One region of the Rhizobium sp. 10PS4 genome, then DNA from elsewhere that is predicted to be linked to it. Evidence: predicted binding sites of a transcription regulator. Region 1 holds the regulator's gene; each other region holds the start of a gene.
The links. The regulator LexA, encoded in region 1, represses DNA repair genes until DNA is damaged. The targets are predictions, from matches to a motif close to TGTTCNNNNTGTGTTCNG.
Positions count from the first base shown of each region.

Region 2: RWJ89_RS18730 (helicase-related protein) is a predicted target of LexA. The motif match lies at 1,772-1,789, and genes of this name have one in related genera.
Region 3: recA (recombinase RecA) is a predicted target of LexA. The motif match lies at 2,109-2,126, and genes of this name have one in related genera.
Region 4: dinB (DNA polymerase IV) is a predicted target of LexA. The motif match lies at 1,726-1,743, and genes of this name have one in related genera.

Region 1 is NZ_JAWDIW010000004.1:202,751-206,088, forward strand. Features, by position in the region: gene RWJ89_RS09050 (VOC family protein) at 1-880, opposite strand, end outside; gene lexA (transcriptional repressor LexA) at 1,079-1,798, shown strand; gene RWJ89_RS09060 (ComEC/Rec2 family competence protein) at 1,779-3,338, opposite strand, start outside.
Region 2 is NZ_JAWDIW010000009.1:186,739-190,076, forward strand. Features, by position in the region: gene RWJ89_RS18715 (beta-ketoacyl-ACP reductase) at 1-213, shown strand, start outside; gene RWJ89_RS18720 (YMGG-like glycine zipper-containing protein) at 703-963, opposite strand; gene RWJ89_RS18725 (DUF3309 family protein) at 991-1,146, opposite strand; gene RWJ89_RS18730 (helicase-related protein) at 1,953-3,338, shown strand, end outside.
Region 3 is NZ_JAWDIW010000005.1:259,422-262,759, reverse strand. Features, by position in the region: gene alaS (alanine--tRNA ligase) at 1-751, opposite strand, end outside; gene recA (recombinase RecA) at 906-1,994, opposite strand; gene RWJ89_RS11620 (carbohydrate kinase family protein) at 2,224-3,168, shown strand; gene RWJ89_RS11615 (pseudouridine-5'-phosphate glycosidase) at 3,256-3,338, shown strand, end outside.
Region 4 is NZ_JAWDIW010000013.1:58,743-62,080, forward strand. Features, by position in the region: gene RWJ89_RS23820 (acyl-[ACP]--phospholipid O-acyltransferase) at 1-994, shown strand, start outside; gene RWJ89_RS23825 (hypothetical protein) at 1,304-1,612, opposite strand; gene dinB (DNA polymerase IV) at 1,790-2,878, shown strand; gene RWJ89_RS23835 (hypothetical protein) at 3,010-3,312, shown strand; gene RWJ89_RS23840 (sialidase family protein) at 3,329-3,338, shown strand, end outside.

The DNA of each region.
Region 1 (3,338 bases):
AGGCGAAGAGCGTGCCCTGCCCGGGCGCGGGCTTCACCAGAATGCGATTGTTCTTGCGCGTGTATGTCACCCCGTTAGCAGCCAAATGCGCTTCTGTCACGGCAAGATCGGCGACAGCAAAGAGGATTGCCCGGCCGCGCAGGCCGCGATCTGCGGATGAGACGGCGACGTCGAAATATGCCTCCAGCCCTTCCGGCGTCATCAGGCTGATTTTCGCATTCGATGCCGCAATATCGACGCCGAAACCGGTTTTCTCGACTGCCGATTGCGCCACGGCAAGGCTGACGAAGGCAGCGAAGGCGGCCGGCTCTGGCGTGCAAAGCGCGATCTCAACTATGCCGGTGACGCCATTGGCATGCGTCTCCAGCGCCGCGCGGTCGGCCGGTAGCGGATTGACGCGCTCGACGGTGAAAAACAGGAGATCAGGCGCGCGCAGGTCGCCGGCGAAAGCCAGCTTAAAGCCGGCAATCGTCTCGGAACCGTCCGGCATCGTCATCGGCCGGGTGAACTGCAGCATCTCGCCAGCGCTCGATCCGTTGCCGACGAAATCCTGATGATCGATGCCGGCATCCTTGCTGCCGAAAGCCAGCCCCGAGAGCCCCTCCTCGCCACAGCGGAAACGGAAGGCCTGGTTGCGGGCAGTGAAGACATTACCTTGGCGCGCAGATGCGTTGCTCTCCTCGACGTTCGCAATCCCGAGCGGCTCCAGATAGGTCTTGTCGGCAAAAAAGACGCAGGCATTCTCCGTTCCGAAGGGATGGCACGCATCGGCGGCAACGGTGAAGCCGAGCTTGCCGAGCCTCTCGCGCGCCAGATCGATGTTGACGACCGGCAGCACGACATGATCCAGCGGGTGCGGTTTGGCGGAATGCGCGTTCATGATATCCCTCCTGGAAACGGCAAGAGATGTGCGATGGCGCGTCCCTCAATGCAAGACTTCTGTGCCAATCCGGCGAATGAAAATAAAAATCTCAACGAGTTGGCGCCAAGTTTTACGGAAATTTAGCTACTTGCGGAACACATATGGAACATATAGTGTCTGTTCTGGATTTGTTTCAATCACGAGGTCACAACGTCGATGCTCACGCGCAAACAACAGGAGCTTCTCCTTTTCATTCATGAGCGCATGAAGGAATCCGGCGTTCCGCCATCTTTCGACGAAATGAAGGATGCCCTGGACCTCGCCTCCAAGTCCGGGATTCATCGCTTGATTACTGCGCTTGAGGAGCGAGGCTTCATTCGCCGCCTACCGAACCGCGCCCGCGCGATCGAGGTCATCAAGCTTCCGGAGGCCTACAGCCCCAGCATTCAGCCCCGGCGCGGCTTTTCGCCGAGCGTCATCGAGGGTAGCCTTGGCAAACTGCAGCCGGTCGCCACTCCTGCTCCCGCAAAACCCGTCGCCGACAACGGCAACTCGGTCTCGGTGCCGGTCATGGGCCGAATCGCTGCCGGTGTGCCGATCTCGGCGATCCAGAACAACACCCATGACATCGTCGTTCCGGCCGACATGCTCGGTTCCGGTGAACATTATGCGCTGGAGGTCAAGGGCGATTCGATGATCGACGCCGGCATCTTCGATGGCGACACCGTGATCATCCGCAACGGCAGCACCGCAAGTCCCGGCGACATCGTCGTTGCTCTGGTCGACGACGAAGAAGCGACACTCAAGCGCTTCCGCCGCAAGGGCGCCTCGATCGCGCTGGAAGCGGCCAACCCGGCTTACGAGACCCGGATTTTCGGGCCGGACCGCGTCAAGGTTCAGGGCAAGCTCGTCGGTCTCATTCGCCGCTATCACTGACATTGGCCAGGCCGGATTCGGTAAAACTGTTGCTGCGCCAGTCATAGGCGCGATGGCGCATCCATGGCCGCGACAATGAATCGAAGGCGGTTGCCACCTCCGGGCCGGCGTCCGTGAAGCGCAACTCGACGGATCCGGTCCTGCGCAGCGTCTCGCCGGTGAAGAGCGTTGCACCTGAGCGGCAGTTGTTGAAGCGAAGGCGCACGGACGTCACGACGATATCGGCCGCGTCGCATGCCGGGCCGAGATAGGCGGCATTGTCGATGACGGTTACCACCTGACCATTGCCAAGCCTTGATGTGCACCAGGCCTTCTTGACGCAGGAAAAGCGGTTTGCGTCACCGGCCGCTGCGGCCGTCCGCATCGCGGTCCTTGCTTCGTTCTGCTGATCGCGGGAAAGCCTGACGCGGCGGTCTTCTCCCTCAGGCGGGATAGCAGGACCATTCAGCATCTTCGGCGGATTATGCCCCGGCAGGACCAGCGCTCTCTGCCACTGGTCGAAGATGAAGTCCGGCGGTCTTTCACGGTTGGAAGCCATTGCCGCCGCCGCGACGACCGCGACGAGACTGCCATCCTCCGAAATCACCAGATCCGGCGGACGGGGACCCGGCAGAAGCAGCAGGATGAGCGTTGCGACCGCGATAATCGATGTGCCGACATGGCGCAACCGGGTGCGGAGCAGCGTCAGCAGCAGAAAGCCTGCCACGGCGACGGCGAAATACCAGGCGGGCAAGCGGCCCACGTCGATATTGCCACCCCAGCCGGACACCGTCTTTGCAACCGCGATCACCAAATCGAGGCCGAATCCGACGATCTTCCAAGCCCAAACATCCAGACCGAAAGGCATGAGCAGCATCGCCAGCAGACCTGCCGGCATGATGATGAAGGAGATGATCGGCATTGTCGCGAGGTTTGCCGGCAGGCCGTAGGCGGTCAGGCGATGAAAATGCTCGATCGAAAACAGCGCGGTTGAAAAACCGCCGATCAGCGAGGTCAGGAAGACGCCGCCGAAGAAACCGGCAACCGTAACGAACGGCCTGATGATCGGCAGCTTCAGGAAGGCGTTTTCTCGGACGCGCCGGTCCTTCCACAGCTGATAGCCCGAGACCAGCGCCAATGTCGCGGCAAAGGACATCTGGAAGCTCGGTCCCAAGACCTCGGACGGCGAAATGGCAATGATGACGAGAGCGGAGAGCGCGACATTGCGCAGGCTGATCGACGGCCGGTCGAAGAAGACCGCAATCAACATGATGGCCATCATGATGAAGGCGCGTTCGGCAGAGACCGCAAAGCCGGAGATCAGGAAATAGGCGGTGACGGCGATGAGCGCGCCGGCGGCAGCGATCTTCTTCGTCGGGTAGGCCTCAGCGATGCCGGGGAAGAGGCTGAGCAGCATCCGGAAGCCGACGAAGAAGATGCCGGCCGACAGCGCCATGTTGAGACCGGAGATGGCGATGATATGAGCCAGACCGGACTGGCGCAGCGCCTCCGTCGTCGCATCCGAAATGGCGCGCCGCTCGTCCGTCACCAGAGCAGCGGC
Region 2 (3,338 bases), on a different contig from region 1:
GTCAACGCCATTTGCCCCGGTTACATCGGAACTGAAATGGTGCTTGCCGTGCCGGAGAAGGTGCTGAACGAACGCATCATTCCGCAGATCCCGGTCGGCCGTCTCGGCGAACCGGAAGAGATCGCGCGCTGCGTCACCTTCCTCGTCTCCGACGATGCCGGCTTCATCACCGGTTCGACGCTGACGGCCAATGGTGGACAGTTTTTCGCCTAGGCATTTCTGTCTTCGAGTCGACAGTAGAGATTAGATTCAAAACGATAGCGCGTCCGGCAGGACGCGCTATCGCTGTTTTTGAACGTCTCTCGTGATGCCGGTTTGTGGCCGGTGTAGTGGTGCGTTTTCGGGAAGATCAAGAGCGGCGGTCTGTGTTCGGACGTCGCTGTGGCCGAGCTCTGGCCGGCACTTTGCGCAGCGAGCGATTTTCGCCGCTAAGGGCTGATATCGCGGTCGTCAGGAAAGCCGATGTAATCAGAGCAGCGACGAGAGAATTAAGCAAAATCTGGGTCATTGGAGGCGTTCCTTTCAGCTGCGCCGGGCGGCTTTGCCTGTCCGTTGCGCTCGTGAAGGAAATATGTGTCTGGCAGTTGGGCGGCGGTAGATTTGACTTTCGCAACCGATTGTCAACGTCACGTTGACGGATGCAGCAGGCCAAAAGAAAAACGGGCGCCAAGGCGCCCGTCGGGAGTCCGATATGCTTGCCGATCAGTAGCGGCAACGGGCCTCATAGCGGCGGCCGTAGCGGTCGCGATAGACGCAGTAGCCGCGGCGTTCGACCGACTGGCCGATCAGAGCGCCGGTCAGACCGCCGGCAACGGCGCCGACGGCGGCACCACCCCAGCTGTTGGTGACGGCACCGCCGATAACCGCACCGGTGCCGGCGCCGATCGCCGTACCTTGCTCGGTCGCTGTGCAGGATGCCAAGGCGCCGACGAGGGCACCAATAAGAACAATCTTCTTCATCATGTCGTAACTCCCCAGGTTAGTTGGGCTTTAGATGCGGCCCATTAGTACAAGGATAATGATAATCACGAGAACTAGCCCCAAACCGCCGGAAGGTCCATAGCCCCAGCCACGGCTATAACCCCAATTCGGCAAGGCTCCGATCAAGAGCAGAATGAGGATAATAAGAAGTATCGTGCCAAGCATGGTGTGTTTCCTTCATTTCATCCGCAATTTGGATGGACGAGAAACACACATTGGCGATTTTTGTTCCCGGTTAAGCGCCGGAAATGTGACGGCGCCTGATCACGCTCTAAGTTCCGTTATTTCCGGAAATTGCTGCTATGGTTAAAAAGACATATAAATACAATATGTTGCGGTGAACAAAGCGGGAAGGTCGCGATGTCGCCGATTCGTCGGCGATTCGTTCCGTATTTGATCGGAACCCGATATTGCCGCCTTGACTTAACGCCGTCTGAATCCGGCTCCTGAAAGATTAATGCCGATGCGACGAGGCGGCGCGAAAGGATCTCCGCCGATATGCATCTAGTGCCCAGACCTGAGACCGCTACCAGATGTGGCCGTGAACAAAAGGCGAAAACGATGGTGTGAACGATTCGTCTCCGATTCGTTCAGGCTTTGGTCGAGAGGTTAATTTCGGGCGGATTTTTGCCTGTTCAAAATCGGCGCGGGAATCGTCACCCACGACAGCGAAAATGCGAACAAGAGAGAGTCTCACGATTCAGCATCTAGTGGGAAAAAGTGATTCAAAATCAATACTTAGCCGTGAACAAAAGCTGAATCAGCGGGAGTCAGCGATTCGTCGCTGATTCGTTCTCACGCTGTTCCGAATCGTGAATTCGAGTGTTCCGCGAGACTCGCAAAGGTCGCAATCCGTGTGGCATTTTGAAATCTGCCCTTGCGTTTGCGGCGGCAGCTGTCCATGTGTTGTCCAGCTTCCATCGAGGAGCCGAGATTTTCCTGGGGCCACCCCGCCTCATTTGCATGGACCCATGACTCTGACTTCGCAGCGGATGATTCTGAGTGGGCGCGGTGTGACCGCGGTGCTCGGGCCGACCAATACCGGCAAGACCCATTATGCCATCGAGCGCATGGTCGCGCACGGGACGGGCGTGATCGGCCTGCCGCTGCGGCTGCTGGCGCGCGAGGTCTATACGCGGGTGGTCGAGAAGGTTGGCGCGCAGAATGTGGCGCTGGTCACCGGCGAGGAAAAGATTTCGCCGCCCAATGCCCGTTTTTCCGTCTGCACCGTCGAGGCGATGCCGCGCGAGACCAGAGCCGCCTTCGTCGCGATCGACGAGGTGCAGCTCGCCGGCGATCTCGAGCGCGGCCATATCTTCACCGACCGTATCCTGCATCTTCGCGGCCGCGAGGAAACGCTGCTGCTCGGCGCGGCGACGATGCGGCCGATCCTGCAGCAGCTCCTGCCCGGCATCACTATCGTCGAGCGGCCGCGGCTTTCGCATCTTTTCTATGCCGGGCAGAAGAAGATCACACGGCTGCCGCAGCGTTCTGCCATCGTCGCCTTCTCCGCCGACGAGGTCTATGCCATCGCCGAGCTCATCCGCCGGCAGCGCGGTGGCGCGGCGGTCGTGCTCGGCGCGCTTAGCCCGCGCACCCGCAATGCGCAGGTGGCGCTTTATCAGGCAGGTGACGTCGAATATCTGGTGGCGACCGATGCGATCGGCATGGGCCTCAACCTCGATGTCGATCACGTCGCCTTTGCCCAGGACCGGAAATTCGACGGTTACCAGTTTCGCAATCTCAATCCGGGCGAACTCGGCCAGGTCGCCGGGCGCGCCGGGCGGCATGTGCGGGACGGGACCTTCGGCGTCACCGGGCAAGTCTCGCCCTTCGACGACGAGCTGGTGCAGCGCATCGAAGGACACGAGTTCGACAACGTCAAGGTTTTGCAGTGGCGGACGACGGAGATGGACTTCTCCTCAATCGCGTCGCTGCGCGCCAGCCTCGAGGCGGGTCCGCGCGTGCCGGGGCTGACGCGGGCACTGCCTGCGGTCGACCAGCAGGCGCTGGAACAGCTTTCGCGTTATCCCGAGGTCATCGATCTCGCCGACAGGCCGGCGCGCGTCGAAAAACTCTGGGAGGCTTGCGCGCTTCCCGACTATCGGCGTATCACGCCAGCACAACATGCCGATCTTATCTCGACCCTCTTTTCCGATCTCGTCCGCTATGGCACGGTGAACGAGCAGTTTCTTGCGGAGCAGGTTCATCGCTCCGATCGAACAGATGGCGAAATTGACACGCTTTCGGCGCGAATCGCGCAGATAAGAACCTGGACCTACGTTTCGAATCGGCCCGGTTGGCTTGCCGATCCGACACACTGGCAGGAAAAGACGCGGGAAATCGAAGATCGATTG
Region 3 (3,338 bases), on a different contig from region 1:
GGAAGAGATCGGTGTCGAACACGCTCTGAACGCCCTGCAGAATGCAGGCCATGCGCTCCAGCCCCATACCGGTATCGATCGACGGGCGGGGCAGCGGGTTGCGAACGCCAGGCTCGGTCTGTTCGAACTGCATGAAGACGAGATTCCAGAATTCCAGGAACCGGTCGCCATCTTCCTCCGGCGAGCCCGGAGGGCCGCCCCAAACATTCTCACCCTGGTCGATGAAGATTTCCGAGCACGGGCCGCAGGGGCCGGTATCGCCCATCTGCCAGAAATTGTCAGAGGTCGGGATGCGGATGATCTTGTCGTCGGAAAAGCCGGCGATCTTCTTCCAGAGCGTCGCAGCTTCCTCGTCCTCGGAATAGACAGTCACCAGCAGGCGGTTCTTCGGAAGGTCGAAGCCCTCGGTGACGAGCTTCCAGGCAAGCTCGATCGCATTCTCCTTGAAATAGTTGCCGAAGGAGAAGTTGCCGAGCATCTCGAAGAAGGTCAGGTGGCGTGCAGTATAACCGACATTGTCCAGGTCATTGTGCTTGCCGCCGGCTCGCACGCATTTCTGCGAAGACGTCGCCGTCGAATAGGGACGCTTTTCGAGGCCGGTGAAGACGTTCTTGAACTGCACCATGCCGGCATTGGTGAACATCAGCGTCGGGTCGTTGCGCGGCACGAGCGGGCTCGACGGAACGATCTCATGGCCGTTCTTCTTGAAATAGTCGAGGAAGGTCGACCGGATATCGTTCACACCGCTCATGCTATGCCCTTCAATGCTGCCGGAGGCAGGTAAATTTAAATTCATCGGCTTTTAACGTTCACCCCCGCCACTGTCCAGCAGACAAACAAAACCGACCGCATTCTGATCAAGGAATGCGGCCGGCCTTGATGTTCAAAAGAACCGAGCGTGAAAATCACATTTCCGCGGCGGAGTCGCCATCATCGGGATCCGGTCCGCCATTCTGCAGGAAGCGGTCGGCGATCAGGCCGGCATTCTGGCGCAGCGACAGTTCGATCTCGCGGGCGAGATCCGGATTGTCGCGCAGGAAGGTCTTGGCGTTTTCACGGCCCTGGCCGAGACGCTGGCTGTTATAGGAGAACCAGGCGCCCGACTTCTCGACGATGCCGGCCTTGACGCCGAGATCGACCAGTTCGCCGGTCTTGGAAACACCCTCGCCATACATGATGTCGAACTCGACCTGCTTGAAGGGCGGCGCCATCTTGTTCTTGACGACCTTGACGCGGGTCTGGTTGCCGATCACCTCTTCGCGCTCCTTGACCGCGCCGATGCGGCGAATGTCGAGGCGCACGGAGGCGTAGAATTTCAGCGCATTGCCGCCCGTCGTCGTTTCCGGCGAGCCGAACATGACGCCGATCTTCATGCGGATCTGGTTGATGAAGATCACCATGGTGTTCGACTTCGAGATCGAAGCGGTAAGCTTGCGCAGCGCTTGGCTCATCAGTCGCGCCTGCAGGCCGGGAAGGCTGTCGCCCATCTCGCCTTCGATTTCGGCACGCGGCGTCAGGGCAGCGACCGAGTCGACAACGAGAACGTCGACGGCGCCGGAGCGCACCAGCGTATCGGTGATTTCGAGCGCCTGCTCGCCGGTATCGGGCTGCGAGATCAGAAGGTTCTGCAAGTCGACGCCAAGCTTGCGGGCATAGACGGGATCGAGCGCATGTTCGGCATCGACGAAGGCGCAGATGCCACCCTTCTTCTGCGCTTCGGCAATCGTCTGCAGTGCAAGCGTCGTCTTACCGGAGCTTTCCGGCCCGTAGATCTCGATGATTCGGCCCCTCGGCAGGCCACCGACGCCGAGTGCAATATCGAGACCAAGCGAGCCGGTCGAGATCGTCTCGATCTCGACAACATTCTCGTTGGAGCCGAGTTTCATGATCGAGCCCTTGCCGAACGACCGCTCTATCTGTGAGAGTGCCGCTTCAAGCGCCTTGCTTTTGTCCACCGATTTGTCCTCTACCAGCCGCAATGAATTCTGAGACATCCGATCCACCTTTAGGTTATTGAAGCCGCTCTAGCAATGTCGAGTTTGTACTCCATTTGTTCCATTCTCGCAATAGGCGATCAAACAGTTGAAAGAAAAAGGTAAAACGACACGTGTTCTGCATTTGTTTTATCGATAAAAAGCAACGGCTTAGGCCAGAAATGCCGACTCGGCCGCGTCAGCGCGCGCTGTATCGATTCGTCCTTCGGGCATCGGGAGAGCGGATCGGATGAAGAAAAAGATTCTTGTTCTCGGCGGCGCCCATATCGACCGGCGCGGCCGCATCTCCGGCGAGACGGCGCCTGGCGCCAGCAATCCCGGCACATGGTTCGAGGAGCCGGGCGGCGGCGGCTTCAATGCAGCGCGCAACCTGGCAAGGCTCGGTTTTCAGGTGACGATGATCTCGCCGCGCGGTGGCGATCCGATGGGCGAGACGGTCGGAGAAGCTGCCGATTTCGCCGGCATCGACGACCGGCCCTTCGTCTTCCTCGACCGCAAGACGCCGAGCTACACGGCGATCATCGAGAAGGACGGCAATCTGGTGATCGCCCTTGCCGACATGGATCTTTACCGCTTCTTCGTGCCGCGACGTCTCTCCATCCGCTGGGTGCGGGAGGCCTTCGCCGCGCATGATTTCATCCTCTTCGACGCCAACCTGCCGGAAGAGACGATCGCGGCGATCGTCGCAAAGGCGCATTCCCTCGCCAAGCCCGTTGCGGCAATCGCCATCTCGCCGGCGAAGGTCGTCAGGCTGAAACCCTGCATTGGGGATATCGACTACCTGTTCCTGAACGAGGCTGAAGCCGCCGCCCTTGCCGGCGAGCGGCCGGAAGAGGCTGCAGGCTGGCCACCTTTGCTGAACGAGATCGGCATCAGGAACGCCGTCGTCACCCGCGGCCGGCGTGAGCTCGTTGCGCTTTGCGACGGCCGCGCCGTGACGCTGCAGCCGCCGATTGCCGACACCGTCGCCGATGTTACGGGTGCCGGCGATTCACTTGCGGCCGGCACGCTCGCCGCATTGATGTCAGGCCTGCCGCTCGAAGAAGCCGTTCGTCACGGCACCGCAGCCGCCACGCTGACCGTCCAGTCGCGGCATGCCGTCAACGAAAATCTGACGCCGGATCTGCTGAATGAAGCACTTGCCCTTGTTCCCAAGGTCAGAATTCTGCATTGAAGCGGCTAATTAAATAGTTTGAGCATGATGTCGTCCGAAAACCGCTCGCACTTCGGCATCATGCTCTGTCGATCACAGGACAAGACCATGACCAAGCCCATCTCCCCTCTTCTGCCGATCGCCTATTCGAAGGAAGTCGCCAGCGCCAAGCAGCGCGGCGCGCCGCTGGT
Region 4 (3,338 bases), on a different contig from region 1:
GGGCGTGGTGCTGACCCACCGCAATATCCTGTCGAACGCCGCCCAGGCGGCTGCCCGCATCGATTTCCACAGCGGCGACAAGGTGTTCAACATCTTACCCGTTTTCCATTCCTTCGGGCTGACGGCCGGCACGGTGCTGCCGCTGATTTCGGGCGTGCCTGTTTATTTCTATCCCTCGCCGCTGCATTACCGCATCGTGCCGGAGCTGATCTATGCCTCCAACGCCACGATCATCTTCGGCACCGATACCTTCCTCAACGGCTATTCGAGGACGGCGCATCCTTACGACTTCCGCTCGATCCGCTATATCTTCTCCGGCGCCGAACCGGTGAAGGCCGCAACCCGCCAGACCTATATGGAAAAGTTCGGCCTGCGCATCCTCGAAGGTTACGGCGTCACCGAGACCGCGCCTGTCATTTCGATCAACACGCCGATGTACAACAAGTCGGGCACGGTCGGCAAAATCCTGCCGGGCATGGAATGGAAGCTCGAACCGGTGCCGGGCATCGATGAGGGCGGAAGGCTGCATGTGCGCGGCGCTAATGTCATGGCCGGCTATCTCCGCGCCGAAAAGCCCGGCGTGCTCGAGCCGCTTGTCGACGGCTGGCACGACACCGGCGACATCGTCACCATCGACGAGGATGGTTTCGTCAAGATCCGCGGCCGCGCCAAACGCTTCGCCAAGATCGGCGGCGAAATGATCTCGCTCGCCGCCGTCGAGACGCTCGCCGCCGAACTCTGGCCGGGCGCTCTGTCGGTCGTCTCCTCGCTGCCTGACGCCAAGAAGGGCGAGCGCCTGGTGCTCCTGACCGACGCCCCCACCGCCACCCGCGCCGAATTCCTCGCCTTCGCCAAATCCAGGGGCGCCATGGACATGATGGTGCCGGCCGAGGTCAATATCGGCAAGGTGCCGGTGCTCGGCTCCGGCAAGGTGGATTTCGTCGCGGCGCGCAAGCTGGCGGAAAGTGCGGCGCTGGCGGGGGAGGCGGCGTAGAGCGTGGCTTGGCAGGCGTCAGGCGCAAACCGGAGAATTGTTGCAGGCGCGTTGCAAGACCCCTCCCCAACCCCTCCCCACAAGGGGGAGGGGCTTAACATGCGGCTCTCGTCGTGCGCCCTATTGAACGTCGACTGTGCGGCTGGTCTATTTGTTTGTGAGGCGGGTGCCACAGCTTAGCCCCTCCCCCTTGTGGGGAGGGGTTGGGGAGGGGTCTTGAGACGGGCGCCGGTGATAGTTCCAAGAGGAAGTCGACATGGCCGAAATCGATGTCTTCGACGGGCACAACGACGCGGAGATCGGCCGTGCTCAGCGGCTCGATACACGCACTGCGCCGGCAGCTCGGAGACTGCGCTGGACGGCGGCGACCTGGCTGGATGCGATATCCACCGAGACCTCGATCTCGCCTTCGAGCGGCGCATCGCGACGGGCGCCATCGTCATGAGAGGCATCCCCACCCGATGGCGCCGAACCCGCACTGTTGCGGTCGCTTGCCGACTGGATAAAGATGTCGGGCCTCGAAACCCGATGCTGCTGAACCAGATGTTCGACCGCGAGATCAGCGGCTTCGCGTGTTTCGAATGTGGCTCGAATGGTGGTCGTGCTGTCGTCCGCCATTGATTGCCTCCTGAATTTGATGTCCACTGGATGAGAACGCCTTGGGCGGCTGGTAGTTCGACGGCAGGTCCAGGCCCCATTGGAATCGTTGATATCGCATTCCAAGCCTGCTATGTTCTGTTTTTGTTTCGGCGCGCAATTTCAGAGGCCGATCCCATCGCGATCGCTGAAACCGCCATGAACGAGACAAGCTCACCCCCCGTCCGGAAAATCGTCCATGTCGACATGGATGCCTTTTATGCGTCGGTAGAGCAGCGCGATAATGCGGACTTGCGCGGCAAACCGATTGCCGTCGGCGGGTCGGCCGCCCGGGGTGTGGTCGCGGCGGCGAGCTATGAGGCCCGTAAATTCGGTATTCACTCGGCAATGCCGTCTGTGACCGCCAAGCGCAAATGTCCTGACCTGATCTTCGTGCCGCCGCGCTTTGCCGTCTACAAGGCGGTGTCGCAGCAGATCCGTGAGATCTTTGCCGAATACACGCCGCTGATCGAGCCGCTGTCGCTCGACGAGGCCTATCTCGATGTGACGCAAAATCTGAAAGGCATGACGGTCGCCACCGAGGTCGCGCTGGAGATCCGCGCCAAGATCAAGCAAGTCACCGGCCTTAACGCGTCGGCCGGGATTTCCTACAACAAGTTCCTTGCCAAGATGGCGAGCGACCTCAACAAGCCGAACGGCCAGGCTGTCATCACGCCGAAGAACGGGCCGGCCTTCGTCGAGCAGCTTCCCGTCCGGAAATTCCATGGCGTCGGACCGGCGACCACCGAGAAGATGCATCAACTCGGGATCGAAACGGGCGCCGATCTCAAGGAGAAGACGCTCGAGTTCCTCGTCGAGCATTTCGGCAAGTCGGGGCCCTATTTTTACGGCATCGCCCGCGGCATCGACGAGCGGCAGGTCAAGCCCGACCGGGTGCGCAAATCCGTCGGCGCCGAAGATACCTTCTCACAGGACCTCCACGCCTTCGAGCCTGCTCGCGAAGGGCTCCAGCCGCTGATCGAAAAGGTGTGGGCTTACTGCGAGGCCAACGGGATCGCCGCCAAGACGGTGACGCTCAAGGTGAAATATGCCGACTTCAGCCAGATCACGCGCAGCAAGACGCTTCCGGCACCCCTGCCGGCAATCGCCGACCTCGAGGATCTGGTCAACCTGCTGCTCGCACCGATCTTTCCGCCGCGAAAGGGCATAAGGCTGCTCGGCGTCACCCTCTCCTCGCTGGAAGAACGAGTACCGGCCGCGGCGCCGCAGCTGCGGCTGGCTTTTTAGAGCGCCGGCATCGGCTGCCACAGGCGACGACCGTCCGTCGCCGCATTGGTTTTCATCCACCCATCCGCGATTTCGAGCTGGGCCGGAACCTCGTCAGATCTCCGAAGTTTGCGGGACGAGGAGAATTCCACATGCATCTGATACAGTTGTTTATTCCGGCAGCGCCGCACGCGGCGATCGACATCGAAGACATTATCGCGATGATTCAGCGCGAGATGACCGAGCGCCATGGCGGGGCGACTTCATACCTCAATTCCCCGGCAAAGGGGTTTTGGTCGACTGGCGAGGGCACTGAAGAAGATACGGTCATCGTCATCGAAGTGATGGTGAACAGTCTCGATCGGGCCTGGTGGCGCCAATACCGGCGCAAACTCGAACAGCTGCTCGGGCAGGAAGAATTGCTTGTGCGGGCACTTCCAGTCGAAACGCTCTGATCGTCTGGAAGCCTCCATGGACACGC